Regions from separate parts of the Kaistia sp. MMO-174 genome, predicted to be linked through region 2. Evidence: riboswitches for the same ligand, from Rfam matches in the RefSeq annotation. Region 2 holds a riboswitch; each other region holds the start of a gene.
What was found. A riboswitch is a leader RNA that binds a small molecule or an ion and turns the genes downstream of it on or off. The one in region 2 is predicted to bind cobalamin.
Positions count from the first base shown of each region.

Region 1: it holds a riboswitch for cobalamin, as region 2 does, so the genes downstream of both, metE (5-methyltetrahydropteroyltriglutamate--homocysteine S-methyltransferase) here and WFK98_RS07820 (CbtB domain-containing protein) in region 2, are expected to answer to the same signal.
Region 3: it holds a riboswitch for cobalamin, as region 2 does, so the genes downstream of both, WFK98_RS15985 (ribonucleoside-diphosphate reductase subunit alpha) here and WFK98_RS07820 (CbtB domain-containing protein) in region 2, are expected to answer to the same signal.

Region 1 covers NZ_JBBCUO010000002.1:981,647-991,540, reverse strand. The annotation lists gene WFK98_RS10595 (4-hydroxyphenylacetate 3-hydroxylase family protein) at 1-29, opposite strand, end outside; gene WFK98_RS10590 (MacB family efflux pump subunit) at 376-2,352, opposite strand; gene WFK98_RS10585 (efflux RND transporter periplasmic adaptor subunit) at 2,357-3,583, opposite strand; gene WFK98_RS10580 (efflux transporter outer membrane subunit) at 3,689-5,116, opposite strand; gene WFK98_RS10575 (ArsC family reductase) at 5,447-5,797, shown strand; cobalamin riboswitch at 5,856-6,078, shown strand; gene metE (5-methyltetrahydropteroyltriglutamate--homocysteine S-methyltransferase) at 6,184-8,544, shown strand; gene WFK98_RS10565 (heavy metal translocating P-type ATPase) at 8,633-9,894, opposite strand, start outside.
Region 2 covers NZ_JBBCUO010000002.1:392,580-402,473, forward strand. The annotation lists gene fdhF (formate dehydrogenase subunit alpha) at 1-1,774, shown strand, start outside; gene fdhD (formate dehydrogenase accessory sulfurtransferase FdhD) at 1,779-2,597, shown strand; gene WFK98_RS07800 (formate dehydrogenase subunit delta) at 2,587-2,820, shown strand; tRNA gene WFK98_RS07805 (tRNA-Asn) at 3,029-3,104, shown strand; tRNA gene WFK98_RS07810 (tRNA-Asn) at 3,195-3,270, shown strand; gene WFK98_RS07815 (hypothetical protein) at 3,486-3,743, shown strand; cobalamin riboswitch at 3,774-3,991, shown strand; gene WFK98_RS07820 (CbtB domain-containing protein) at 4,022-4,222, shown strand; gene WFK98_RS07825 (CbtA family protein) at 4,239-4,982, shown strand; gene cobU (bifunctional adenosylcobinamide kinase/adenosylcobinamide-phosphate guanylyltransferase) at 4,987-5,535, shown strand; gene cobW (cobalamin biosynthesis protein CobW) at 5,532-6,548, shown strand; gene cobN (cobaltochelatase subunit CobN) at 6,552-9,894, shown strand, end outside.
Region 3 covers NZ_JBBCUO010000004.1:181,734-191,627, forward strand. The annotation lists gene WFK98_RS15965 (FadR/GntR family transcriptional regulator) at 1-211, shown strand, start outside; gene WFK98_RS15970 (SDR family oxidoreductase) at 247-1,086, opposite strand; gene WFK98_RS15975 (winged helix-turn-helix transcriptional regulator) at 1,217-1,603, shown strand; gene WFK98_RS15980 (ribonucleotide-diphosphate reductase subunit beta) at 1,742-2,875, opposite strand; gene WFK98_RS15985 (ribonucleoside-diphosphate reductase subunit alpha) at 3,161-6,106, opposite strand; cobalamin riboswitch at 6,215-6,427, opposite strand; gene WFK98_RS15990 (AraC family transcriptional regulator) at 6,498-7,370, opposite strand; gene WFK98_RS15995 (alpha-glucosidase/alpha-galactosidase) at 7,614-9,089, shown strand; gene WFK98_RS16000 (ABC transporter substrate-binding protein) at 9,254-9,894, shown strand, end outside.

The DNA.
Region 1 (9,894 bases), 590 kb from region 2:
TCGATGTGTGTCTTGCCGTTCTTGACCATGGCTGTTCCTGCTGAGCGAGCTGGAGGCCACGATGCCGGGCTTTTGCCCTCCGCGATCGTAAGCGGATAGAAGGGGAGAAGACGCTCTGCCGAGGCAGGAAGCTTGGCCGCCCAATATCGGGTTCGGCGCTGCTTCCCGAAAGCTATGCGCTGGCCGCCTCACGCGTCAAGCTCGGCAGCGAGCAGGGGTGATAGGCATTTGCTGCTTTATCGGGCAGGGCGCGCTTCTGGGCATTGTGTCGTCCGATCTGCGGGCATCGTGACCGGCCCGGATCGACGCGTGGTGCGCACGCGAAGATCCGAACCTCATCCATGCCAAGCAAATCGCAGGCCGTGACGGGCCGGGCTAGCCCTTCGCCAGCGCCACGACCGGATCGAGCTGCGAGGCGTTGCGGGCCGGCAGATAGCCGAAGACGACGCCGATCAGGCTGGAGCACAGGAACGCCATGACGATCGAGGTGGTCGAATAGATCAGGCTGAAATTCGAGCTGAAGATGCTGAACAGGACGCCGAAGCCGAGCGCCGTGCCGATGCCGATCAGCCCGCCGATCAGGCAGACCAGGATCGCCTCGATCAGGAACTGCTGCAGAATGTCGCCCTGCCGCGCGCCGACCGCCATGCGCACGCCGATTTCCGAGACGCGCTCCGACACCGACACCAGCATGATGTTCATGACGCCGATGCCGCCGACGATCAGCGAGATCACGGCGATCGAGGCGACCAGCAACGTCAGCGTCGCCGTTGTCGCGGTGATGGTCTGGCGGATGTCGTCGGTATTGAGGACGAAGAAGTCCTTGGTGCCATGGCGCTGGGTCAGGAAGGTGGTGACCGCGGCCTCGGCGAGGTCCGTCGCGACATCGTCGGCGACGCGGACCGTGATGCTGCGCAGCGACGTGCTGCCGAGGAAGCGGGCCTGCACGGTGGTGTAGGGCAGGAACAGCGACAGGTTCTGGCTCGATCCGAAGCCGCCCTGCTGCGGCTTGGCGATGCCGACGATGCGCGCCGGCACCTGGCCGATCAGGATCACCTGGCCGACGGGACTGCCGTCGAAGTCGGAAAACAGCGCCTTGCGGGTGTTCTCGTCGATGACGACGTCCTGCGCCATCGAGCGGACGCTTGCGGCGTCAAAGAACTGGCCGGCCGCGAGCGTCGTGCCCTTGGCGGCGAAATACTGTTCGCTGACGCCGTTGACGAGAGCGCTCGCCTCCTTCGAGCCGAAGCGCACCGAGCTCGAGGTGGAGACGGTCGGGGTGACGGCGGCGACATAGGGCTGTTTCGCCAGCTCGTTGGCGTCGGCGACCACCAGCGTGGTGATCTTGCCCGAGCGCATGTCGCCAAAATCCTTGCCGGCGAAGATCTCCAGCGTGTTGGTGCCGAGCCCGGAGATGTTGGCGAGCACCTTCTGCCGTGATCCCTCGCCGAGCGCGACGACGCTGACCACCGAGGCGATGCCGATGATGATGCCGAGCATGGTCAGGAAGGTGCGCAGCTTGTGGGCGCGCATGGAGAGCAGCGCCATGCGCAGCGCCTCGCGGCCGCGATCGAGGATCGAGCCCCAGCGGCTGCCTTTCCTCTGCGCCTTCGGCGCGGCGTGGCCGATGGCCGGGGAGAGCGGCTCCTTCGGCTTGCGCGTATCGGAGATGATGACGCCGTCGCTGATCTCGATGATGCGCTCGGCGCGCGCGGCGACCGCCATGTCGTGGGTGACGATGATGACTGTCTTGCCCTCGGCATGCAGCTCTTCGAGGATCTTCAGCACTTCCTCGCCGCTGTGCTTGTCGAGCGCGCCGGTCGGCTCGTCGGCGAGGATGACGTTGGCGCCGTTCATCAGGGCGCGGGCGATCGAGACGCGCTGCTGCTGGCCGCCGGAAAGCTGGCCGGGGCGGTGATCGGTGCGGTCGGCCATGCCGAGGCGGCCGAGCAGGGCGGCGGCGCGGACCTGCCGGTCCTGCGGTGACTGACCGGCATAGACGGCCGGGATCTCGACATTGCCGAGCGCGGTCAGTTCGGCGAGCAGGTGATAGCGCTGGAAGATGAAGCCGAAATGCTCGCGTCGCAGCGCCGCCAGTTCGTCCGGCTCCAGCAGCGAGGTCTCGCGGCCGGAGATGCGATAGCTGCCGGAAGTCGGCCGGTCGAGGCAGCCGAGAATGTTCATCAGCGTCGACTTGCCGGAGCCCGACGCGCCGACGATCGCCACCATCTCGCCGGCGGCGATCGAGAGATCGACGTCCTTGAGCACCGCGATCGTGCCGTCACCGGAGGGAAACTCCCGGCGCAGGTCGGATAGCGTGATCAGCGGTTCGGCGGTGTTCGGGGCGTGCATTCGCTCAGAACCCCATCGGCGGCGGGCCGCCCATCCGGCGCGAACCGGAGGCGGAGGCGGTCGCGGAGCCCTCGCCGGTGACGACCTTGTCGCCGGCCTTGAGGCCCGACTTGACCTCGGCGATGACCTTGTCGTTGAGGCCGATCTCTACCTTGCGCGGCGTGATCTTGTCGCCCTCGACGACACGAACGGTGTAGCTGCCATCGGCGTTGCGCGGACCGAGGGCCACGGCCGGGACCGTCAGCACATCGTTGGCCTTGCCGAGCACGATGTGGACTTCGGCCGTCATGTAGGTGCGGAGCCGGCCGTCCTCGTTCGGGACGTTGAAGATGCCGTTGTAGTAGATCGCCGACGAGGTCGACGAGGAGGAGGTTGTCGTCGACGAGGTCGAGAAGCTGCTGTCGCTGCGGATCGATTCCGGCGCCGGCTCGATCGAGGCGAGCGTCGCCTCGTAGCGCCGCTCCGGATCGCTCAGGATGGTGAAATAGATCGGCTGCCCGGCGCTGACGCGGACGATGTCGGCCTCGGAGATCTCGGCGCGGACGGTCATCACGTCGAGCTGGCCCATGATGACGATGGTCGGCGCCGACTGTGCGGCGTTGACCGTCTGGCCCTCCTGGGTGACGACGGCGAGCACGGTGCCGTCGATCGGCGCCGTGATCTGGGTGTAGCCGAGATTGGCCTCGGCGGTCGAAACCGCGACTTCCGCCTCGATGATGCTGGCGTCGAGCGCCTCGATCTGGGCGCGGGTCGTCTTGACGTTGGCGTCCGCCGTCTCGAAATCGGCCTGCGAGACGGCCTTCTGCGCCAGCATGGATTTCTGCCGCGCCAGCGTCTGCTCGGCGAGTAGCAGCGAGGCTTCCTTCTCGACGCGCTGGGCCCGGATATTGGCGAGCGCGGCCTTGGAGGTGCGGAGCGCGTTTTCCTGCGTGACCGAGTCGATCTCGGCGATCAGGTCGCCCTTATTCACCTGCTGGCCGAGCTCGACCTTGAGCGCGGTGACGCGGCCGGAGACCTGCGCGCCGACGGCGACGAGCTTGGACGGTTTCAGCGTGCCGGTCGCCAGTACGGTTTCCTCGACGTTTCCGGTCGAGACGGTGGCGGTCATCATCGCCGGCGCCTTGGCGCCGGTGAAGCTGGACCGGAAGGCGTAGCCCGCGCCCGCCAGCACGATCAGCGCGAGGATCAGGAAGGGAAGGCGGGAGCGCCTGCCTTTGGGGTTCGTGCTCATGCGGGTCGGGTTCCGGGAGATGGCTGAACCGCCCCGTTCCGGGTGCGCGGAGAAGCGGCGCACGGCGTCGGCGGGGCGAGGGCGGGGTGAAGGGGGCGCTGGCGACTATTGCCGGGCAAGGTGGGGGCCCATGCGCTTGTCGACGATGACCGGCTTCGAACTGTCGATCGCGCCGCTCCAGCCGCCGCCCAGCGCCTTGTTGAGCGCGACATAGTCGGTGGCGATGGCGACGCGGCTCTCGATCAGCGCGTCCGATGCCGAATAGAGCGAGCGTTCGGCGGTCAGCACGTCGAGGAAGCTGGAGGAGCCCGCCTGGAACAGCGTCCGCGCGACCGTATTGGCCTCGCCATAGGAGCGGGCGGCCGAGGCCAGCTTGCCGGAGCGGATGCGTTCCTGCGACAGCGCGACGATGGCGTTTTCGACATCTTCCAGCGCGGTCAGCACCGCCGCCTGATAGGCGATGAAGCTCTGGTCGCGCTGGGCCTGCGTCACCTCGACGGCGGCCTTCAGCTGGCCGCCGTTGAAGATCGGCACGGTCAGGCTGGGGCCGAAGACCCAGCTGATCGACGAACTCTTGCCGAGGTCGCCGAGCTTGGCGCCGTTGGTGGCGATGTTGCCGGTCAGGCTGGCGCTCGGATAGCGCGCCGCTTCGGCCTGGCCGATCTTCGCCGTGGCGCTTGCATATTGCGCCTCGGCGAGGCGGACATCCGGGCGGGCGGTGAGGATGTCGGCCGGGATGCCGGCCGGGATCGGCAGGCGCGGCGCCGGCACCGGCCTTGGCTTCTTCATCCGCTCGACCAGCGCGCCGGGGGCGCGGCCGGTCAGGACGGAGAGGCGATGCACGGTCTCGGCATAGGCGGCTTCGAGCGACGGGATGCCGGCCTCGGTGCTGCTGGCCTGGCCCTCGGCGGTGGCGACGTCGGCCGCGGTGGCGCCGCCGGCCTCGAACTTGTTGCGGGTGATCGCCGCCGTCTCGCGCTGCGATGCCGCCGTGCGCCTGGCGAGCGCGATGCGGGCCTGGTAGCCGCGGGCGGTGACATAGTTGCTGGCGACGTCGCCGATCATGGTCAGCAGAGCCGCGCGCAATTCTTCCTCGGCCGCATCCATGCCATAGCGGGCCGCTTCGACGGCGCGCTTGTTGCCGCCGAAGAGGTCGAGTTCCCAGCTGGCGTCGACCCCGGCCTGGAACTGACTTGAGATGTCGCCATTGCTCTTGCTGCGCGTGGCGGCGCCGCTGCCATTGGCCGACGGCAGAAGCGTTCCGACCGTCTGGCGGTAGCTGGCGCGCGCTTCGCGGATGCTGGCCTTGGCGGTGGCGACGTCGAGATTGCCGGCGACGGCCTCGTTCACCAGCTCATCGAGCATCGGGTCGCCGAGGCGTTGCCACCATTGCGACAGCTCCGGCGGCTTCGACGGCTTGACCGCGGAGCCGGCGCTCCATTTCATCGGCAGCGAAACTGTCGGCTTCTCGACATCCGGCCCGACGACGACGCAGCCGCCGAGCGCCGTCGTCAGGGCAAGCAGCAGCCCCAGACGGGACAGTCTGGCGGACGTGCGCTGGGATGCTCCGGATGGAGCCTGTCCGGAGCGCGGTTCCGCAAATTGCCGGGCGACCGGAAGCCTTTGAAGAAGCAAGTGTGAATCCAAATTAATTATAATGAAGGCTAGCTATATTCGTCGGCTCAATGGCCCGTCAACGCCGCCCGGCAGGGCGCATGGCCGCATGCAGATTGCGCTGCGGCGTCTTGCACGCGGCCTTCGGGGAGGCCGGATCTGCATCTCTGGCGTGGCAGCCGCTATGATCGGCGCAGGGAATCGCGGGCGGCTGGATCCAGCCAGCCTGCCTCACAGGAGAAAGACGGCGTGACGGTCACGATCTACGGCATCAAGAACTGCGACACGATGAAGAAAGCCCGGCAGTGGCTTGATGCCAATGGCATTTCCTATGAGTTCCATGATTACAAGGCCGAGGGCATCGATCGCGTGCATCTCGATCGCTGGGTTGGCGAGCTGGGCTGGGAGACGGTGCTGAACCGGGCGGGAACGACGTTCCGCAAGCTCGAAGACGCCGACAAGCAGGATCTCGACGCCAGCAAGGCGATCGGCCTGATGCAGGCGCAGCCCTCGATGATCAAGCGGCCGATCCTCGATCTCGGCGACGGTCGCCTGCTGGCCGGCTTCAAGCCGGAGATCTATGCGGCGGTGTTCGAATAGGCCTCATGTCGATATAAGGATATCTTTATATCCCGCTTGACGGAGGGCGGCACGACGCTTAGGAGTCGGGCGTCGTGGTTCCCTGGGCCGTCTGCGCGGCGCCAGGGCTAAGAGGGAATCCGGTGCGTCTGTCCGAAGGGGCGGGCAACGCCGGAGCTGCCCCCGCAACTGTGAGCGGCGAGCCCGGGTCCATTCCGTGTCACTGAAGCGAGCGCTTCGGGAAGGCCGGACCGGGGCGGCGACCCGCGAGCCAGGAGACCTGCCGCGACCTCATAACGTCCCTGGGCGGGGTGTCCCGGTGGTGCGCTTGCGCCCGCCGTTCTTCGCGCCGGGATTCTACGCATGCGTCCGCTCGGCCTTTGCCCCCAAACATTTGGGGTAAGCCGATGTCTCCTTCTCCTTCCACGCTGCCTGTCAGCACGCTCGGTACGCCGCGGATCGGTCCGCGCCGCGAGCTCAAGTCTGCCCTCGAAAGCTACTGGTCCGGCAAGAGCCGCTCCGATGACCTGCTCGCCAGCGCCGCCGCGCTTCGCGCCTCCAACTGGGCGCGCCAGCATGCGCTCGGCGTCACCAACATCCCGTCGAACGATTTCTCGCTCTATGACCATGTGCTCGACACCAGCCTCATGGTCGGGGCGATCCCGGAGATCTATGGCTGGACCGGCGGCCCGGTGCCGCTCGACACCTATTTCGCCATGGCGCGCGGCAGCCAGGGCGATGGCGCGCATGCGGATTGCGGGCATCATCATCACGGCGCGGGGCAGGGCGTGCCGGCGCTCGAAATGACGAAGTGGTTCGACACCAACTACCACTACATGGTGCCGGAATTCACGGCCGGGCAGCGCTTCAGCCTCGCCGCGACCAAGCCGCTTGACGAATATCTGGAGGCGAAGGCGCTCGGCTACGAGACGCGGCCGGTGCTGCTCGGTCCCGTCAGCTATCTGAAACTCGGCAAGAGCAAGGATGCCTCGCTCGATCCGCTGTCGCTGCTGCCCGGCCTGCTGCCGGCCTATGTCGAGATGCTGCGCCGGCTGGCGGCGAACGGCGCCGAATGGGTGCAGATTGACGAGCCCTGCCTCGTCCTCGACCTCGACGACAAGAGCCGGCAGGCGCTCCGCGTCGCCTACGGCATGTTCGCCTATGCGCTGCCCAAGCTGAAGCTGATGCTCACCCCCTATTTCGGCGCGCTCGGGGACAATCTCGACACCGCGCTGGAGCTGCCCGTCGCGGGCCTGCATCTCGATCTCGTTCGCGCGCCGGAGCAGCTCGATGCCGTGCTGGCGAAGGCGCCGCGCGGGCTCGTGCTGTCGCTTGGTGTCATCGACGGCCGCAACATCTGGCGCGCCAATCTCGCCACCCTGCTCGACCGGCTGGAGCCGGTGGTGGCGCGCCGGGGTTCGGATCATATCCAGATCGCTTCGTCCTGTTCGCTGCTGCATGTGCCGATCGACCTGGAACAGGAAACCGAACTCGACGCCGAGCTGAAGAGCTGGCTGGCCTTCTCCGTCCAGAAGATGGGCGAACTGGCGAGCCTCGGCCGGGCGCTGGCGGGCGGGCGCGAGAGCGTCGCCGCCGAGATCGCCGCCTCGGTGCTTGCCGTCGGCACGCGTTCGACGTCGCCCCGGGTTCATGACGCCGCCGTGGCGGCCCGCTCCGCCGCCGTCACCGCCGAGCAGGCGCGGCGGGCGAGCCCGTTTGTCGAGCGGCACGCGCTGCAGCAGGGCGTGCTCGACCTGCCGGCCTTCCCGACGACGACGATCGGCTCCTTCCCGCAGACGTCAGAGGTGCGCAAGGCGCGCGCCGCGCATGCCAAGGGCGCCCTGGACGACACCGCCTATGAGGCGTTCCTGCGCCATGAGACCGAGGCGGCGATCCGCTGGCAGGAGGAAATCGGGCTCGACGTGCTCGTCCATGGCGAGTTCGAGCGCAACGACATGGTGCAGTATTTCGGCGAACAGCTCGCCGGCTTCGCCTTCACCAAGTCCGGCTGGGTGCAGAGCTATGGCTCGCGCTATGTGCGGCCGCCGATCCTGTTCGGCGACGTGTCGCGGCCGAAGCCGATGACGATCGAATGGTGGCGCTATGCCCAGTCGGTGACGAGCAAGCCGATGAAGGGCATGCTGACCGGACCGGTGACGATCCTGAACTGGTCGTTCGTGCGCGACGACGTTCCGCGCAGTGTCGCCTGCCGGCAGATCGCGCTCGCCATCCGCGACGAGGTGCAGGATCTCGAGAAGGCCGGCGCGTGCATGATCCAGATCGACGAGGCGGCGCTGCGCGAGGGCCTGCCGCTCCGGCGCGGCGAATGGGGTCCCTATCTCGCCTGGGCCGTCGAGAGCTTCCGGCTCTGCGCCTCGGGCGTCGCCGACCGGACCCAGATCCACACCCACATGTGCTATTCCGAGTTCAACGACATCATCGACGCCATCGCGGCGATGGATGCCGACGTGATCTCGATCGAGACGTCGCGCTCGAAGATGGAGCTGCTCGAAGCCTTCGTCGGCGACAATTATCCGAACGACATCGGGCCGGGCGTCTACGACATCCACTCGCCGCGCGTGCCGGCGGTGGCAGAGATGACCGACCTGCTCGACAAGGCGGTCGAGCGCCTGCGGGCGAGCCAGATCTGGGTCAATCCGGATTGCGGGCTGAAGACGCGCAAATGGGAGGAAGTCCGCCCGGCGCTCGTCAACATGGTGGCAGCCGCCCGGCAATTGCGGGCGCGCTTCGCCGAAGCCGCGGAGTAACTCCGGTTGTCAGCCATGCCGGGGAGCCCTCTCCGGCATGGCGAAAGGCGATGTCGACAAAGGCGAGTCCGGCCAACGGCTTGCGCGGTTATCCTCGCAGGGCGCGCAGCGCGTTCAGGATCACGGCGACGTCGATCGCCTCCTGCAGAAGTGCGCCCTGCAGTGGCTGCAGGTAGCCGAGCGCGGCGGCGATCATGGCGAGGATCGAAAGGCCGAGCCCGACGACCACGCTCTGCATCGCGATCTTTGCCGAGCGATGCGAGATGCCGATCGCATCGGCGAGGCGGTCGAGCCGGTCGACCAGCAGCACGACATCGGCCGATTCCGACGAGGCGGCCGCGCCGCGCGCGCCCATGGCGACGCCCACGTCGGCGACCGCGAGCGCCGGTGCGTCATTGACGCCGTCGCCTACCATCATGACGGGGCCGATCTTGCGCGCCTCCAGCACGACATCGACCTTTTCCTGCGGCGTCAGGTCGGCCTTGAGCGCGTCGATGCGCAGGGCCTCGACCAGCGGCCTCGCCACGGCGGCGCGATCGCCCGTCGCCAGCACGATGCGGTCGATGCCGGCCTTGCGCAGGCGCTGGATGACGGTCGCCGCGTCGCCGCGCATCGGATCGGCTAGCACCAGCACGCCGGCCAGCGTGCCGTCCACGACCACGTCGACGGTAGCGGCGCCGCTTGCGAAGGCCGGCTTGCCGATCCTGCCATTGTCGCCGACATGGTCGCGCGCATAGATCGAGCCGCCGACGGCGACCTTGTGGCCGTCGACGATGCCCGCGAGCCCGGCGCCCGCCGTCTCCAGCACGTTCTGCGGCGTTGAGAGGCGGAGCGAGCGCGCACGCGCGGCCTCGATCAGCGCCTCGGCCATGACATGGGTCGAGGCCTGATCGAGCGAGGCGGCGAGGCGCAGGATTTCGTCGGCCTCGAAGCCGGGCGCGGCCCAGATGTCGGAGAGTCCGGCGCGGCCATGGGTCAGCGTGCCGGTCTTGTCGAGCACGGCGACGCGGGCGCGGCCCAGCGCTTCCAGCGCGCCGCCGCCCTTGACCAGAACGCCGACGCCGGCCGCCCGCGAGATGCCGGCGATGATCGCGACGGGTACGGCGAGGATGAGCGGGCAGGGTGTCGCCACTACCAGCACGGCAAGCGCGCCAATCGGGTCGCCGGTCCAGATCCACGCGCCGCCGGAGAGCAGCAGCGTCAGCGCGAGGAACCAGAGCGCGTAGCGATCGGCGAGGCGGACCGAGGGCGCCTTCGATTGCTGCGCCGACTCGACGAGCCGCACGATGCCCGCATAGGCGCTGTCGGCGGCGGGGCGCAGCACGGTGAGATCGAAAGGCGGGCCGATCG
Region 2 (9,894 bases):
CGGCTTCGGCAACAACAATGTCGATACCTGCGCCCGCGTCTGCCATTCGCCGACCGGCTATGGCCTGAGCCAGACCTACGGCACCTCGGCAGGCACGCAGGATTTCGACTCCGTCGAGCAGGCCGATGTTATCCTGCTGATCGGCGCCAATCCCACCGACGCGCATCCGGTGTTCGGCTCGCGCATGAAGAAGCGGCTGCGCGAGGGCGCCAAGCTTATCGTCGTCGATCCGCGCCGCATCGATCTCGTGCGTACGCCGCATGTCGAGGCAGCCCATCATCTGCCGCTGAAGCCCGGCACCAATGTCGCGGTGCTCACCGCCATGGCGCATGTCATCGTCACCGAGGGGCTGGCCGACGAGGCCTTCGTGCGCGAGCGCTGCGACTGGGACGAGTTCCAGGACTGGGCCTCCTTCGTCGCCGACCCGCGCCACAGCCCGGAGGCGATCGAGGCGGTTTCCGGCGTTCCGGCGGCGGATCTCCGCGCCGCCGCCCGGCTTTATGCCACCGGCGGCAATGGCGCGATCTATTACGGCCTCGGCGTCACCGAGCACAGCCAGGGCTCGACCACGGTGATGGCGATCGCCAATCTCGCCATGGCGACCGGCAATATCGGCCGGCCCGGCGTCGGCGTGAACCCGCTGCGCGGCCAGAACAACGTCCAGGGCGCCTGCGACATGGGCTCGTTCCCGCACGAGCTCTCCGGCTATCGCCATGTCTCGGGCGACGAGACGCGGCAATTGTTCGAATCACTCTGGGGCGTGCCGCTCGACAGCGAGCCGGGCCTGCGCATCCCCAACATGCTCGACGCCGCTGTCGATGGCGTCTTCAAGGGCCTCTATGTCCAGGGTGAGGACATCCTGCAGTCCGACCCCGACACCCGCCACGTCGCGGCCGGCCTCGCCGCCATGGAGTGCGTCGTCGTGCAGGACCTTTTCCTGAACGAGACGGCCAACTACGCCCATGTCTTCCTGCCGGGCTCGACCTTCCTGGAAAAGGACGGCACCTTCACCAATGCCGAGCGCCGCATCCAGCGCGTCCGCAAGGTGATGCCGTCGAAATCCGGCAAGGCGGACTGGGAGATCACGCTTGCGCTCGCCCACGCCATGGGCTTCAACATGAATTACGCCCATCCGTCCGAGATCATGGACGAGATCGCGCGGCTGACGCCGAGCTTCGCCGGCGTCTCCTATGCCAAACTCGAAGCCGAGGGCTCGGTGCAGTGGCCGTGCAACGAGAAGGCGCCGCTCGGCACGCCCGTCATGCATATCGACGGATTCGTGCGCGGCAAGGGTCGCTTCATGGTGACCGAATATGTCGCGACCGACGAGCGCACCGGCCCACGCTTCCCGCTGCTGCTCACCACCGGCCGCATCCTGTCGCAGTACAATGTCGGCGCGCAGACGCGGCGCACGGAGAACGTCGTCTGGCACGAAGAGGACCGGCTGGAGATGCACCCGCACGATGCCGAGCAGCGCGGCGTGCAGGACGGCCAGTGGGTGAAGCTCGCCAGCCGCTCCGGCGAGACGAGCCTGCGCGCGCTGATCACCGAGCGCGTTGCGCCCGGAGTCGTCTACACGACGTTCCATCATCCGGGCACGCAGGCGAACGTCGTCACGACGGATTTCTCCGACTGGGCCACCAATTGCCCGGAATACAAGGTGACGGCGGTGCAGGTTTCCCCCTCCAACGGCCCGACGGCCTGGCAGGAGAGCTACGAGGACCGCGCCCGCAGCAGCCGTCGAATCCTGCCGGTCGTCGAGGCGGCGGAGTAGGGCCATGAAATCGCCCGTCCGCCGCGTGCCGAGGATGCTCTGGCGCGCCGATGGCGCGGCGGCGGGCGAGCGCGCGATCCCGGAGGAGGTAGCTGTCGCCCTGACCTATGACGGCAGCACGCAGGCCGTGATGATGGCGACGCCGGCGGATCTCGAGGACTTCGCCGTCGGCTTCAGCCTCTCGGAAGGCATCGTCGCGGATGCGCCCGAGATCGAGCGGCTTGAAATCGTCGAGCAGGAGATCGGCGTCGAGCTGCGCATGTGGCTCGCCGCGTCTCGCGGCCAGGCGCTGGCGCAGCGTCGGCGCTACATGGCCGGGCCGACCGGCTGCGGCCTCTGCGGCATCGACAGCCTCGCCGAGGCGATGCGCCGTGTGCCGCCGGTCGACCAGGCCACGCGCTTCAGCGCGCGGGAGATCCGCGGCGCGCTGGCGGCGCTGGCGCCGCTGCAATTGTTGAACGGCGAGACCCATTCCATGCATGCCGCCGCTTTCGCGCTGCCGGGGAAGGGCGTCGTCGCATTGCGCGAGGATGTCGGCCGCCACAACGCGCTCGACAAACTCTGCGGCGCGCTGGCGCGGGACGGCATCGACGGGGCGTCCGGCATGGTGATCCTGACCAGCCGCGTCTCGGTCGAGATGGTGCAGAAGACGGCCATGATTGGCGCGCCGTTGATTGTCGCCGTGTCGGCGCCGACCGCGCTCGCCGTCCGCACAGCCGAGGCCGCCGGCATCACGCTGGCGGCCATCGCGCGCGGCGACAGCTTCGAAGTCTTCACCCATCCGCATCGGATTGCCGAGGAAGTTGCAGCCCATGTCGTCTGATACGTCCGAGAAGCTCGTCTACATGGCGAACCAGATCGGCAAGTTCTTCGCCAGCCAGGGCGCGGAGAAGGCCCCTGCGGCGATCGCCGAACATCTGCGCAAGTTCTGGGACCCCCGGATGCGGGCCGGCATTCTCGCCCATCTCGACGCCGGCGGCGCCGGGCTCGACCCGCTCGTCCGCCAGGCGGTGGAGAGATTGCGCGAGATGGCGGCGGCGCGATAGGCGCGTTCGGGCGGCCGGGAGACCGCCCGGCGATATTTATGCGGCTGCGGATCCGGGTTCGATCGTTCGAGTTATCCCCACGCCAAACCCGCGGGAACGCTACGTTTTGGCGCCCCTTGCCCTATATGGGCGGAAAACATGCGTTTTAGGTCTTTGCAAGCCGATACGGGCTTTGCTATAGCCTCGCTCACAGCAGCGGCGACGCTGTTCCGCGATAGCTCAGTTGGTAGAGCAGGTGACTGTTAATCACCGGGTCGTTGGTTCGAGTCCAACTCGCGGAGCCAAATTCGATCAAGGGGTTGGATGGATAGCCATCTAGCCCCTTGATTGTTTCCGAGCCTCGGCGAGGCGAGGAAAGGGGCCGCATACGCTGTTCCGCGATAGCTCAGTTGGTAGAGCAGGTGACTGTTAATCACCGGGTCGTTGGTTCGAGTCCAACTCGCGGAGCCAGTTTTGATCAAGGGGTCGGATGGATAGCCATCCGGCCCCTTGATTGTTTTCCGCCTCGCGCTTGGCGCTCGGCGTCTCTCCCGGTTCACCGCGGACGGCAGGACAGGGTGTTGCAATCGGGCCGCCCTCTTCCACATAAAAGGGCAGCCTCGAGCCTCCCGCGACGCGGGTTGATGGCGAGCTTTGAACAATCCTCCCAGGAGTGCCCGACCCGCATGGCATCCATTCGTTTCGGCAAGAAGGCGATCTCCCTCCCGCGCAGCCGCACGGCGCGCGTCGCCATCGGCGGCGGCTTCCTGCTGGGCGGCGTGCTCGGATTCCTGCCGGTGCTCGGCTTCTGGATGGTGCCGGTCGGGCTGGTGGTGCTGTCGCACGATTTTCCGCGCGTGCGGCGCCTGCGCCGGCAATCCGAAGTCGCGATCCTCCGCCGCTGGGCCCACTTTCGCAACAAGGGCACCGCCGCCGCCAAATGAGCGGCGACTTGCGCCGGAGCGGCAATCCATCTAGCGTCATTTTGCGTCGGTTCCCCCGATGGACCCAAGGTTCAGGGGGATGAAATGGGAATTCGGTACGGAAGGACCCCTTGCGGGATTCCAATGCCGAAGCTGCCCCCGCAACTGTAAGCGGCGAGCGACCTCGCGATGGCCACTGGGAAACCGGGAAGGCGTCGAGGAAGCTGCGACCCGCGAGCCAGGAGACCAGCCAGCGCCTCATACCAGTCAGCCGTCGGTGGGACGGCCAAGGAGACGCTATGTCCAATCTTTCCAAGGCCGCAACGCGGTCCACGTCGATTTCCGGTGTAGAGGCGCAGGCGGGTTCCCGCATCGTCCCGGCCCTGTTCGCCGTCGCCTTCGGTCTGTTCCTGTTCATCGGCACCGGCTTCGCCGCGCCGAGCCTGATCCACAACGCGACTCACGACACCCGGCATTCCCTCGGTCTGCCCTGCCACTGACGCCATAGGGATCAACATGTTCAAGACGATCATCCTCAGCGCCTTCGGCGCGGGGCTTGCCGTGGGCATTGCGCTGTCCGTCGTTCAGGCGGTCACCACCGAGCCTCTGATCCTCCACGCCGAAACCTTCGAGAACGCCGAGCCGGCGCCGGCCGCCGCCGCCGCGCCGCACGAGCACTCGACGACCGAGGCCCATGCGCATGAGGCGGCCGCTCCCGAAGCCGCTCCGGCGCATCAGCATGACGAGGACGCGTGGTCGCCGGCGGACGGCTTCGAGCGCTCGGCCTACACGCTGCTCGCCAACCTGCTGATGGGGGTCGGCGTTTCGGCCGTTCTGCTCGGCCTGATGTCGATCCGCGGCGGCAAGATCGACGCGCGCACCGGCGTGCTCTGGGGCGTGGCCGGCTTCTTCGCCGCATCGCTGCTGCCGTCGCTCGGCCTGTCGCCGGAGCTTCCCGGCACGGCAGCCGCCGAGGTCACCTCGCGGCAGGTCTGGTGGCTCTCGACCGTCGCTGCCTCGGCGATCGGCCTTGCGCTGATCGTTTTCAGCGGTTCGTGGCTGCTGAAGGCTGCCGGCCTTGTCATCGGCGTGCTGCCGCATGTGATCGGCGCACCCGTGCCGCCGACGCTCGAAGCCTCCTATCCGGCTGGCCTCGGCGGCGAGTTCGTCGCGGCCTCGCTGGTGGTCAGCGCGCTGCTATGGGCGCTGTCGGGCCTCTTCTCCGGCTGGCTCTATCAGCGCCTGTCCCGGACGGCCTGAGATCGTGGCACCTTCCGCGCCGCGCACGGCGCTCGTCCTCGGCGGCGCCCGCTCCGGCAAGAGCCGCTTCGCCGAGGAACTGGTGGCCCGCACCGGGTTGCCGGCCACCTACCTCGCCACCGCCGAGATCCGCGATGTTGAAATGCAGGCGCGGATTTCGGCGCATCGCGACCGGCGAGGCCTCGACTGGACGACGGTGGAAGAGCCGCTCGACCTGACAGCCCGGCTGGCTGATCTCGCCGATCCCGGCCGCGTCATCCTCGTCGATTGCCTGACGCTCTGGCTCTCCAACCTGATGGAAGCGGAACGTGACGTCGTCAGTGAGGGCGACGCGCTGGCGGCCGCGCTCGCCGAAGCGAGGGGACCGGTCGTGTTGGTCTCCAACGAGGTCGGTTCCGGCATCGTGCCGATGAACGCGCTCGCCCGCCGCTTCGCCGATGAGCAGGGGCGCCTCAACCAGAAGATCGCCGCCGCCGTGCAGACCGTCTTTCTTGTGGCCGCTGGCCTCCCGGTGCGCCTGAAACCCAATCCGAACCCGGAGTTCGTCCTTTGACCGCCCGTATTCCCGCCACCATCGTCACCGGCTTCCTGGGAGCCGGCAAGACCACGCTGATCCGCAACCTGATCGCCGGCGCCGAAGGCCGCCGCATCGCGCTGATCGTCAACGAATTCGGCGACATGGGCTTTGACGGCTCGCTGCTGTCGGATTGCGACGACGACGACTGCAAGCCGGATACGGTGATCGAGCTCACCAATGGCTGCATCTGCTGCACCGTCGCCGACGATTTCCTGCCGACGATCGAGCAACTGCTCGCCCGCGAGCCGGCGCCCGATCACATCGTCATCGAGACATCCGGGCTGGCATTGCCGCAGCCGCTCGTGCGCGCCTTCACCTGGCCGACCGTCCGCCATCGCGTCACCATCGACGGCGTCATCACCGTCGTCGATGCCGAGGCCGTCGCGGCCGGCCGCTTCGCCCATGACGAGGAGGCCGTGGCCGCCCAGCGCGCCGCCGACGAATCCCTCGATCACGAGGATCCGATCGAGGAACTCTTTGAAGACCAGCTCTCCTGCGCCGATCTGATCGTCTTTTCCAAGACCGATCTGGTCGACGCCAAACAGATCGAGGAAGTGGCCGAGATCGTCGCCCGCGATGCCCGCAAGGAAGCGCGCGTCGTTCATGCCAATGCATCGGGCCTGCCGGCATCGGTGCTGCTCGGCGTGGGGGCGGCGGCGGAAGACGACGCCTTCGAGCGCAAGAGCCATCACGACCTTGAAGGGGAGGAGCACGATCACGACGATTTCGACACCTTCATCGTCGATGTCGCCGAACTGCCGTCGATCGAGGCGCTGGGCAGTCGCGTCCGCGCTGCCATGGCGGAAAAGGGCGTGCTGCGCATCAAGGGCCGGGCGTCGGTCGCCGGCAAGGCGGCGCCCGCCGTCGTGCAGGCCGTCGGCCCCCGCGTCGACACCTATTTCGCGCCGGGCGGCAATGCCGGCCGTCTCGTGGTGATCGGCGAGCGCGGCCTCGACGCGGCTTCCATCTCGGCCCATTTCAAGGCCTGAGCCATGCATCTTGTCGCCGGCGAAATGGAGCGGATCGACGATGGCGGCAGCGCCGTCGATCTCGACCAGTCGCCCGGCGACATCATCATCCTGTCGGCGGCGGATACGGAACTCGCCGCCTTCGCCTCGGCCTTCGCGCGCGAGCCGGAAGGGCCGTCGCTGCGTCTCGCCAATCTGATGCAGCTGACGCATCCCTATTCGGTCGATCTCTACCTCGAAAAGACGGTCACCAAGGCGAAGCTCGTCTTCATCCGCATGATGGGCGGCGTCGGCTACTGGCCCTATGGGCTGGAGGCATTGCGGGCGCTTTCGCGCGCCGGCGGGCCGCAGATGGTCGTCGTGCCGGGTGAGGATCGCTGGGACGCGGCGCTGGAGGCCTACACGACCGTGGCGCCGGAGATCGCTCAAAAACTCTGGCGCTATTGCGCCGAGGGCGGCGCGGTCAATATCGGCCGGGCGCTCGCCTATTGCAGACACGTCATCGGCGAGGGCGAACAGCCGCCGGAGCCGCAGGTTCTGCCGGAAGTCGGCTTCTACCGGCCGGGCGAGGGCGTGGTCTCGGAGCCCTTGCGCCACAGCGAGGCCGGCCGGCCCGTGGCGCTGCTGACCTTCTATCGCTCCGTCATTCCCGGCGGCTCGACCGAGCCCGTCGACGCGCTGATCGAGGCGCTCGACCGCGAGGGGATTTCGACCGCGGCGATCTTCGCCTCCAGCCTGAAGAACGAGGCGGCCGCCGCCTTCGTCGAAAAGGCGGTCGACGATCTCGCGCCTTCGATCGTGCTCAATGCCACGGCCTTTGCCATCTCGCGTCCCGGCCGCGCACACGAGACAACCGTGCTCGACCGCGCCGGGCGGCCGGTGCTGCAGGTCGTCTTCGCCGGCACCAGCCGCGAGGCGTGGCTGGAATCGAGCCGGGGGCTCGGTCCGCGCGACCTGATCATGAATGTCGTGCTGCCGGAGGTGGATGGCCGCATCGGCACCCGCGCTGTCTCCTTCAAGGAGGAGATCGAGAGCGACGGCCGGACCGACAGCCGCATCGTCGTCTATCGCGCCGACCGCGAGCGCATCGCCTTCGTGGCGGCGCAGGCGAAGCGCTGGATCCGGCTTGGCGCGGCGGCACCGTGCGATCGCAGGATCGCGCTCGTGCTTTCCAACTATCCTGACCGCGACGGCCGGCTCGCCAATGGCGTCGGCCTCGATACGCCGGAGAGTGCCGCGCGCATCGCAACCGCCATGAAGGCCGCCGGTTATGCGTTGCCTGATTTCCCGGAGACGGGCAGGGCGCTGATGGAACTGCTGCTCTCCGGCCCGACCAATGCGCTGGCGAAGCGGGTCGGTGAGGGCTCATCTTCACCTCTCCCAGAGGGAGAGGTCGGCCCGCAGGGCCGGGTCAGGGGTTCGGACCTGTCCAGTGAGTGCGAAACCCCTCACCCGCCGGCTTCGCCGTCGACCTCTCCCTCTGGAAGAGGTGAAGGGGTATCCCTTTCCCTCGCCGACTACCGCGATTTTCATGACGCGCTGCCGGACAGCGTAAAGGACAGCCTCGCCGAGCGCTGGGGCGATGCCGAATCCGATCCGTTCTTTGCCGATGGCGCTTTCCGGCTCGCCATCCATCGCTTCGGCAATGTCGTCGTCGGCATCCAGCCGGCGCGTGGCTATGGCATCGATCCGAAATCGACCTATCACGATCCCGATCTCGTGCCGCCGCACCACTATCTGGCCTTCCATGCCTGGCTGCGGCGGAGCTTCGACGTCGACGCCATCGTCCATGTCGGCAAGCACGGCAATCTCGAATGGCTGCCCGGCAAGGCGCTCGGCCTGTCGAATGCCTGCTGGCCGGAGGTCGTGCTCGGCCCGACGCCGCTGATCTATCCCTTCATCGTCAACGATCCCGGCGAGGGCGCGCAGGCCAAGCGCCGCGCCTCGGCCGTCGTCGTCGATCACCTGATGCCGGCGCTGACGCGGGCCGAGGCGCATGGCGCCTTCGCCGAGATCGAGACGCTGATCGACGAATATCACCTGGCGCTAGGCGCCGACCCGCGTCGCCGCGATCATCTCGAACGCGAGATCCTCGATCAGGCGGTGCGCCATGGCATCGACCGCGACCTCGGCATTGGCGGCGACGCCGATCAGGGCAGCGCGCTGCGCGCCATCGACGCGCATCTCTGCGAGATCAAGGAACTGCAGATTCGCGACGGGCTGCACATCTTCGGCAGTTCGCCGCAGGACGAGCACCGCCTGGACACGCTGATCGCCATTGCCCGCATTCCGCGCTCCGGCGGCCGGCCGGAAGATGCCTCGCTGCATCGAGCCATCGCGACCGATCTCGGCCTCGACTGTTTCGATCCGCTCGCCTGCAATCTCTCCGACGATTGGGCTGGCAGCCGGCCGGAAACGCTGCTGCGTGCCACCGACGCGCCCTGGCGGACGAATGGGGATACGGTCGAGCGGATCGAGTTGGCAGCCAGGCAGGCGGTCCGATCATTCCTGAGCGGCGATACATCCGCCTCTGCGCCCGGTCCCGACACCGCGCCCGTGCTCGGCTGGATCAGCGAATCCCTCGCGCCGTCGCTGGATCGAAGCGGCGGCGAGGAGATCGCCTCCTGCCTGACTGCGCTCAATGGCCGTTTCGTAGCCCCCGGACCTTCCGGCGCGCCGTCGCGTGGCCGGCCGGAGGTGTTGCCAACGGGCAGGAATTTCTACTCCGTCGATACCCGCGCCGTGCCGACCGCTGCGGCGTGGCGTATCGGCAAGCTGGCGGCCGAGGCGCTGGTGCTGCGCTACATGCAGGATGAGGGCGAGTGGCCGCGTTCGGTGGCGATTTCCGCCTGGGGCACCGCCAACATGCGCACCGGCGGCGACGACATCGCGCAGGTGCTGGCGCTGATCGGCGCCGAGCCGGTCTGGGAAACCGGCACCGGCCGCGTCACCGGCTTTCGCGTGCTCACGCTCTCCGAGCTGAAACGTCCTCGCGTCGATGTCACGCTGCGGATTTCCGGCATGTTCCGCGACGCCTTCCCGGAACAGATCGACCTGATCGATTCCGCCATCCGCGCCATCGCCGCGCGCGAGGAACCGGCCGACGCCAACCCGATCGCGGCGGCGCATGGGGCAGGGCAGGATCTCGCCCGCATCTTCGGCGCCAAGCCGGGCGCCTATGGCGCCGGCGTGCAGGCGATGATCGATGAGAATATCTGGGACAGCCGCGCCGATCTCGGCGAGGCCTTTCTCGCCTGGTCCAGCTTCGCCTATGGCGGCGGCGCCGAGGGAGAGGCGGCCGGCGACCGGTTGCGCGCGCGGCTGGCCGCGACCGACGCCGTCGTGCACAACCAGGACAATCGCGAGC
Region 3 (9,894 bases), on a different contig from region 2:
CGGCCTGGTCCACGCGGCGCTGGAAAAGGCGTTCGACGCGTCCAACCGCGCCGTGCCGGACCATGCCGAGACGCTCCGCCTGCACCGGGACCTGGTCGAGGCGCTGCGGCTGCGCGACGCCGCCGGCGCAAGGATGGCGGTCGAAGCCATCCTCGCCCGGGCCGAGCACGATCTCGCCCGCGTGCTGGACGCGGCGGCGGCAAGGGGCTGAGCCGGCGGCGATGACGCCGGCTCGGCTTTCTTGGATCAGGCGGTCAGCGCCGCAGCGTTGTCAGCCGCATAAGTCTCGACCGAGCGCGGCGACTTGCCGGTGAGGGTCTCGACATCCTTCGTCACCACGGCCGTCCAGCCCTGGCGCACCGGGTAGAAGATCGAAGTCAGCAGGCGGGCATAGTCCTCCGGCACGCCGGCGCCGGTCAGGATGGCAATGAACGCGTCGTCCTCGACCGGGGTATAGGCGATCTCTTTGCCGACAACACCGGAAAGGATCGTCGCCGCCTCGGCATAGCCAAGTGCCTCCGGGCCGGTCAGGTTGAAGGCGCGGCCGTCGAAGCGATCGGTGGTCAGCGCGGCCGCGGCGCTCTCGGCGATGTCGCGGACATCGATGAAGCTCGACTTGCCGTCGGCCGCCGGCACGGCGATCGCGCCATGATCGACGCCGGCCTTCCAGTAGGTATGGAAATTGTCGGCGAACCAGTTCGGCCGCAGGATCACATAGGGCACGCCGGATTTCTCGATCGCGATCTCGACCTGGCGATAGGGGATGGAATCGTCCGCCTCGACGCCGAAGACGCTCTGGAACACGATCTTGACGCCGCGCGCCGCGGCCGCCTCGACCACCGGCAGCAGCAGTTCCTTCGCCGCGACATAGCCGGCCGGCAGCATGACATAGGCGCGGTCGACGCCGTCGAAGGCCGGGCCGAAGCTCGCCGGATCGGCATAGTCGAACACGACGCCCTCGGCGCCCTCCACCGGCTGGCCGGATCGCGACGCGGCCTTGACCGCCTCGCCTTTCGCCAGCAGCGCCTTCACCAGCGGCCGGCCGACATTGCCGGTCGCGCCGAGCACCAGAATCTTCTTCGTCATCACGATCATCCCAGTTTCATTTGGAAACCTTGTTTCGATTTGCTACATACTGCGGATTGAGACAGCGAAGAAGAGAGCACTTTCAGCTCACAAGGTTCCCTCGAGGATACCGGCTACCCGGAGAAGACGGATGGAAACGACAACGCTGCAGCGCGCCTATGACGTCTACGAAGATCGCTGCCCGACCCGGCTGGTGCTGGACCGGATCGCCGACAAATGGGCGCTTCTGATCCTCGACCGGCTCGATGGCGAACCGGTGCGGTTCAACCACATCCGGCGCGACATCAAGGGCATCTCGCAGAAGGTGCTGTCGCAGACGCTGAAGAAGCTGGAGCGCGACGGGCTGGTCTCGCGCACCGTCTTCGCCACCGTGCCGGTGACGGTCGAATACGCGCTGACGCCGCTCGGCCGCACACTCACGGAAACGGTGGCGACGCTGGCCCACTGGGCCGAGCGCAACATGGATGCCGTGCTGACGGCGCAGCGGACTTATGACGCGGCGGCGGAGCTGCGCTGAGGTGGCTCCTTCTTATCAAGGGGCGAAGCCCCTCCATTTCACCCCTCCCTGAGGGAGAGGTGAAATGGAGCGTGGAGGATAGAGGGGTGTGCCAAGCTGACATCAGCCCCGATCTCTCGTGGGCAAGGGTCTTCCTGATCAATCCCAGGCGAGCGCGCCGCCGTTCTGGTATTCGATCACGCGCGTCTCGAAGAAGTTCTTCTCCTTCTTGAGATCCATCGCCTCCGACATCCACGGGAACGGATTTTCCGTCTCCGGGAACACCGGCGCGAGACCGAGCTGGGCGCAGCGGCGGTTGGCGATGAAGTGCATGTAGCTCTCGCACAGCGCCGCATTGAGGCCGAGGAAGCCGCGCGGCATCGTGTCCCGGCCATAGGCGGCCTCGAGCTCGGCCGCTTCGCGGATCATCGAACGCAGCTCGTCCTGGAACGCCGCCGTCCACAGATGCGGGTTCTCCGCCTTGATCTGGTTGATGACGTCGATGCCGAAGTTCAGGTGAATCGACTCGTCGCGCAGGATGTACTGGTACTGCTCGGCGATGCCGACCATCTTGTTGCGCCGGCCGAGCGACAGGATCTGCGCGAAGCCGGTATAGAACCACATGCCCTCGAAGATGACGTAGAAGGCGACGAGGTCGCGCATAAACGCCTGGTCGGTCTCGGGCGTGCCGGTCTTGAAGTCGGGATCGTCGAGATGCTGGGTGTGCTTCAGCGCCCATGCCGCCTTGTCGGTGATCGACGGCACTTCCCGGTACATGTTGAACAGCTCGCCCTCGTCGAGGCCGAGGCTTTCGACGATGTACTGGAAGGTGTGCGTGTGCACGGCCTCCTCAAACGCCTGGCGCAGCAGGTACTGCCGGCATTCGGGATTGGTCAGGTGGCGGTAGATCGCCAGCACGATGTTGTTGGCGACGAGCGATTCCGACGCCGCGAAGAAGCCGAGATTGCGCTTGATGGCGCGGCGCTCGTCCTCGGTCAGCCCGTCCTTCGACTTCCAGAGCGCGATGTCGGCCTGCATCGAGACCTCGGTCGGCATCCAGTGGTTGTTGCAGCCGGCGAGGTACTTTTCCCAGGCCCAGCGATATTTGAGCGGCAGCAGCTGGTTCACGTCGGCGCGGCAATTGATCATCGCCTTGTCGTCGACGGAAACGCGGCCACCGGCGCGGTCGATGGCGCCGAGGCCGGTGGCGTCGGCGGACGAGTCACCCTGCCCGGCGGTCGCGAGAAGCGCGCCCGGCGCGGAAGCGGATTTGGGTTCGGACCAATCGAGCATGGTCAACTCCTTTGATTTTTTGGCTGCGCGGCACGGAGGCGCGCGGCAGGAGAATTCTTCGCCTCTCCCCGAGGGAGGCCGCAGCATTGACGGGAAAGCCCCTCACCCCAGCCCTCTCCCGCAAGCGGGAGAGGGGGCAAGGGAGACCTCGCTTCTCCATCGGCACCGTCTGAAAAACCCTCGCCCGCTTGCGGGAGAGGGTTGGGTGAGGGTCTTGCTTGCTTATCGGCCCTTGATTGCCATTAGCGAAGCCGCCCTTCCCCAGATCTTACTGGCAGGTCTTGCTTACTGGCAGGCTTCGCATTCCGGATCGTCGATCGAGCAGGCCTTGCCCCAGGCTTCGCCGATCGGGATGGCGATCGGCTCCGGCGCGGCCTTCAGGGCTGCCGGCACGAGGATCGGCGCGGCGGCGGCCGGCGCCGTGGCCATCACCGCCGAGACGGCGTTCAGCTTGCCGTCCGTGCCCTTCAGCGTCGACTTCTCGACATGCGTCGCCGAGCGCGAGCGCAGGTAATAGGTCGTCTTCAGGCCGCGCTGCCAGGCAAGCCGATAGAGCGCGTCGAGCTTCTTGCCCGAGGGATTGGCGATGTAGAGGTTGAGCGACTGCGCCTGGTCGATCCACTTCTGCCGGCGCGCCGCCGCCTCGATCAGCCAGGACGAGTCGATCTCGAAGGCGGTGGCGTAGAGCGCCTTCAGATCGCTAGGGATGCGGTCGATCGGGCCGATGCTGCCGTCGAAATACTTGAGGTCCGAGACCATCACCTCGTCCCAGAGGCCGCGCGCCTTCAGATCATGCACCAGGGCGGCGTTCACCACGGTGAAATCGCCCGACATGTTCGATTTGACGAAAAGGTTCTGGTAGGCCGGCTCGATCGACTGCGCCACGCCGCAGATATTGGAGATCGTCGCGGTCGGCGCGATCGCCATGGTGTTGGAATTGCGCATGCCGACGGTCTTCACCCGCTCGCGCAGGCCTTCCCAGTCGAGCACCGTCGAGCGGTCGAGATCGAGGCCGCCACGGGCTTCCGCCAGCAGCTCGACCGAATCGATCGGAAGAACGCCCTGCGACCACAGCGAGCCTTCAAAACTCGGATAGCGGCCGCGCTCGGCGGCAAGGTCGGTCGAGGCCGAGATCGCATGGAACGAGATCGCCTCCATGCTCTCGTCGGCGAAGCGGACGGCCGCCTCGGAAGCGTAGGGAATGCGCAGCGCCTGCAGGGCGTCCTGGAAGCCCATCAGGCCAAGGCCGACCGGACGATGGCGCAGGTTGGAGCGGCGCGCCTCCGGGATCGTGTAGAAATTGATGTCGATGACGTTGTCGAGCATCCGCATCGCCGTCTGGACGGTGCGCGCCAGCCGGTCGAGATCGAGGCCGTCGCCGACGATGTGGTGGGCGAGGTTGATCGAGCCGAGATTGCAGACCGCGACCTCGTCGTTCGAGGTGTTGAGCGTGATCTCGGTGCAGAGATTGGACGAGTGCACCACGCCGGCATGGCGCTGCGGCGAGCGGATGTTGCAGGGATCCTTGAAGGTGATCCAGGGATGCCCGGTCTCGAACAGCATGGTCAGCATGCGGCGCCAGAGATCGGTCGCCTTGACCTCCTTGTGGACGCGCATCTCGCCGCGCTTCGCCTTCGCCTCGTAGCCCTCATAGGCGGTCTTGAAGGCGGGGCCGTAGAGGTCGTGCAGGTCCGGCGTCTCGTCGGGCGAGAACAGCGTCCAGACGCCATCCTCGGCCACGCGCTGCATGAACAGGTCCGGCACCCAGTTGGCGGTGTTCATGTCATGCGTGCGGCGGCGATCGTCGCCGGTGTTCTTGCGGAGATCGAGGAATTCCTCGATGTCGACATGCCAGGTCTCGAGATAGGCGCAGACAGCGCCCTTGCGCTTGCCGCCCTGGTTGACGGCGATCGCGGTGTCGTTCGCCACCTTCAGGAACGGCACCACGCCCTGGCTCTCGCCATTCGTGCCCTTGATGTGAGCGCCGAGGCCGCGCACGCGCGTCCAGTCATTGCCGAGGCCGCCGGAATACTTTGCCAGCAGCGCATTGTCCTTCACCGACTTGAAGATGCCGTCGAGATCGTCCGGCACCGTGGTCAGGAAGCAGGAGGAAAGCTGCGGCCGGAGCGTGCCGGAATTGAACAGGGTCGGCGTCGAGGCCATGAAATCGAAGGACGACAAGAGGTCGTAGAACTCGATCGCGCGCGTCTCGCGGTCGATCTCGCGCAGCGCCAGGCCCATGGCGACGCGCATGAAGAAGGCCTGCGGCAGCTCGATGCGGGTGCCGCCGGTCTGCAGGAAATAGCGATCGTAGAGGGTCTGCAGGCCCAGGAACTGGAAGTTGAGGTCGCGTTCGGGCTTCAGCGCCGCGGCAAGGCGGGCGAGGTCGTAGCGGCCGAGCTCGGGATCGACCAGCTCGTGCTCGATGCCGACGCGGATGAAGGCGGGGAAATAGTCGGCATAGCGGGTCGCCATCTCGGCCTGGGTCGGCTGCGCCACGACGCCCTCGACGAAGGAGACGGCCTCGGCGCGCAGCATGTCGAGCAGCAGGCGGGCGCTGACAAAGGCGTAGTTGGGCTCGCTCTCGACCAGCGTGCGCGCCGCCATCACCGGCGCCAGCGCCAGCTCGGCCGGCGAGATGCCGTCATAGAGGTTGCGGCGCGTCTCGGCGAGGATCGCGGCGGCGTCGACATCGGCGAGGCCGGCGCAGGCCTCGTCGACCACGAGCTGCAGGCGGCGCTCGTCGAGCGGGCGGAGGATGCCGTCGGCGCCGCGCACCTGGAACAGCGGCGCGCCGACGGGAACGGCCGCCTCGGCCGTGCGGCGGGCTCGGGCGCGCTCCTCGCGATAGAGCACATAGGCGCGGGCGACCTTGTGGTGCTCGCCGCGCATCAGCGCCAGCTCGACCTGGTCCTGCACGTCCTCGATATGCAGCGCGCGATCGGAGCCGACGCGGCGCGTCAGCGCGCTGACGATCTGGCCGGTCAAATCGTCGACGATCTCGTGCACGCGGCGCGAGGCGGCGGCGCTGTTGCCCTCGACGGCGAGAAACGCCTTGGTGAGCGCGACGGCGATCTTGGCGGCGTCGAAGGGCGACACCGAGCCGTTGCGGCGAATGACATGAAAGGCCGGCGTGGCGGCGGCAGACGCCTTGGACGGAACCGGAACCGGCGAATGCGACGGGTTGGACGCGAGGGGTACGCTGCGGTCGGAATCGATCGTGAGTGACATCGGCTTCAGCCCAGATGTTGGAGCGGGGGCAAGCCGAAGCGAATGGAACGCGCGGCCCGAAAAAGGCCGCACGGTTCCAGCGCTCCACCGGGACACCCCGCCCGAGGACGTTTTCAATCTGTCGAGGCAGGTCTCCTGGCTCACGGGTCGTCGTTCTGCCCACCTTCCCGGAACCTCACGGTTCCAGTGGTCTCTCCGGACAGATACTCGCCGTTCACAGTTGCGGGGGCAGCTCCGGCTTCACCCTTTTCAGGGCGTCCCGGCATTCCCTCAAACTCCCGGATCTTGCGACTCGAAAGAGCCTCGACACGCAGATGTAGTGCGCTTCTCGGCTTTCTCCGTCAACATGTAGTTATTCTTGACTCACAACGAATCAGGTGGGCGGCCGGCCTCAGCAGGCGCTCGCATACATGCCGGTGGTGCGGAACTCGGTCGGACTGGTGCCGAAGAAGCGGCGGAACACCTTGGCGAAATAGTTGGAATCGTCGAAGCCGGACAGCACCGCGACCTCCTTCACCGACAAGACCTGCTGGCCGGCGAGCAGGCGGGCGGCGCGGCGCATCCGCTCCTGCAGCACGAACTCGGCCGGCGGCATGCCCTCGCTCGCCGCGAACATGCGCGAGAAATGCGCCCGGCTGAAGCCGGAGAATTCGGCCAGCTCCGGCACCGACAGCGGCTTGTCGAGATTCGCGAGGATGTGCTCGATCACGCGCTGGATGACGCCATTGTCGGCGAGCGAGGCGCCATGCGAGCCGAACACGTCGTCATAGAGCGCCGTCGCCGCCTCGTAGGCGATCGCCGAAGCCGCGCCGGGGGTCTCGCCGCCGCCCTCGACCAGCCGCAGGCTGCAATCGGCGAGGTGGTCGATGGTGTCGGGCCGGAGCCGCAGGATCGGCCCCGTCGCCTCCAGGATCGAGCGATGGATGCGGAGCGCTTCCTGCCCGTTCATCGAGATCCAGAAGAACTCCCAGGGCGTGCCCGGCTCGACGGAATAGCAGTGGTTGTGCGGCACGATCACCAGCATCGTCTCGCCCGCGCCGACGCGATAATTGCGCCGCTCATAGCGCAGGTTGCCGAAGCCCGAAACGGTGTGCTGAAGCACGGTGAAAGGGGTCTGGCCGCGCTTGCGGCCGTCCCAGCTATAGCTCGCGTCGCTGCGCGTCTCGTAGCCCGTGCTGGTCGGCATGGTGTGCAGCCTGTGGCGGCCGCGCGGCAGCGAAACCGTCTTCATGACCGGGGCGCGAAGCGCCAGTTTGTCGAGCATAAAATCACCCGCGAAAGCACAAATTCTCTCTGGTCCGTGCCTGAACCTTGCGCATACTAGCCTCACGCAGAGCGACCGGGCGAAGAAAAAGAGCAGCCGGATGAGCCAATACCACCCAAGGCTGCCAGCGCCCTGCCGAATTCGAGGCAATTTCGAACCTTTTCTGAATGCCCCATCGCGCCGCGCGGCCTGGCATAGCGCCGCTGGCGCGACGCGCCGCCCCCGAGGAACCCCAGAAACGCCATGTCTAGTTTCAAGATCGCCATTATCGGCGCCGGCAGCGTCGGCTTCACCAAGAAGCTGGTCTCCGACATCCTCTGCGTGCCGGAACTGCGCGAGGTCGAATTCGCGCTGACCGACATCAGCGAGCACAATCTCTCCATGGTCCGCCAGATCCTCGACCGCATGGTCGCGGAGAACAAGCTGCCGACCCGGATCACGGCGACCACCAACCGCCGCGAGGCGCTGGCCGGCGCCCGCTACGTGATCAGCTGCGTGCGCGTCGGCGGCCTCGAAGCCTATGCCGACGACATCCGCATCCCGCTGAAATACGGCGTCGACCAGTGCGTCGGCGACACGATCTGCGCCGGCGGCATCCTCTATGGCCAGCGCAACATCCCGGTCATCCTCGATTTCTGCAAGGACATCCGTGAAGTCGCCGAGCCGGGCGCGCGATTCCTGAACTACGCCAACCCGATGGCGATGAACACCTGGGCGGCGATCGAATACGGCAAGGTCGACACGATCGGCCTCTGCCACGGCGTGCAGCATGGCGGCGAGCAGATCGCCGAGGTGCTCGGCGCCACCGACGAGAGCGAGTTGGAATTCATCTGCTCGGGCATCAACCACCAGACCTGGTACGTCGACATCCGCTTCCGCGGCCGCAAGATCGGCAAGGACGAACTGATCGCCGCCTTCGAGGCGCATCCCGTCTATTCGCAGCAGGAAAAGGTCCGCATCGACGTCCTGAAGCGCTTCGGCTTCTACTCGACCGAGAGCAACGGCCACCTGTCGGAATACCTGCCCTGGTACCGCAAGCGGCCGGACGAGATCCATCGCTGGATCGACATGTCGAACTGGATCCATGGCGAGACCGGCGGCTATCTCCGCCATTCGACCGAGACGCGCAACTGGTTCGAGACCGACTTCCCGAAGTTCCTGGAAGACGCCGGCAAGCCGCTCGATCCGAAGAAGCGCTCGAACGAGCATGCCAGCCACATCCTCGAGGCGCTGGAGACCGGGCGCGTCTATCGCGGCCACTTCAACGTCAAGAACCGCGGCATCATCGCCAACCTGCCGGAGGACGCGATCATCGAGTCGACCGGCTTCGTCGACCGTTTCGGCCTCAACATGACGGCCGGCATCCGCTTGCCGGAGGCCTGCGCCGCCACCTGCCTGTCGTCGATCAACGTCCAGCGCATGGCGGTGCATGCCGCCGTCACCGGCGACGTCGAGCTCCTGAAGCTCGCCGTGCTGCACGACCCGCTGGTCGGCGCGATCTGCCAGCCGGACGAGGTCTGGCAGATGGTCGACGAGTTGCTGGTCGCCCAGGCGCGCTGGCTGCCGCAATACGCCCACGCCATCGACGACGCCAAGGCGCGGCTCGCCAACAAGACGGTCGCCACCCGCGACTGGCAGGGCGCCGCCCGGCGCGAAGTCCGCGGCATCGAGACCGTCCGCGCCGAGCGGGCCAAGGAAAGGGCCGAGGCGGCGGAGTAGCCGCCGGCCCGACAGCTGGATCCGGCGCGGCGGGAGGAGCCACCGCGCCGGATCGGTGGCCGCTGACGCGCCCTTGGGACGGCGCTTCGGCGGCTGCCGCTGTGGAATGCAAAAGGGACTAGGCGGCGGCGCGTCGCGTCGATGCCGTTCAAAGGGGAGGAACTATGAACAGATACGCATTGGCTCTTGGTGGGGCCGGCCTGCTCCTGAGCGTTTCGGTCCTGGCCGCGACGGCCCAGGTGAAGGCTCCGATCACGCCGCCCGATCCGCCGAAATTCGATGCCCAGGGCAAGATCGACTATGTCGGCGTGAACGACATCCTCGAATTCAAGGCGCTGCCCGAATATCACGAGCCCGACTGGGTCACGAAGAACTTCGTCGCCACCGGCAAGCTGCCCGCCGTCAAGGACCGCCTGCCGAAGGAGCCGATGGTCTACAAGAAGAGCAACACCGTCGACGGCATCGGCGTCTATGGCGACACGATGCGCCACGTCATCGGCGGCCGGCCGGAAGGCTGGAACTACACCGCCGGCCAGTCGCAGGGCTGGGGCGGCATCGACATCGGCCTGTCCGAGTGCCTGACCCGCACGGGTCCGCTGTTCCAGATCAAGGTCGACGAACTGCAGCCGCTGCCGAACCTCGCCAAGAGCTGGGAATGGTCGGAAGACGGCCACACGCTGACCATGCACCTGGTCGAAGGCGCCAAGTGGTCGGACGGCGTGCCCTTCACCACCGCCGACGCGATGTTCTACTGGAACGACAACGTCAACGATCCGAACGTCACGCCATTGAACGGCGCCACGCC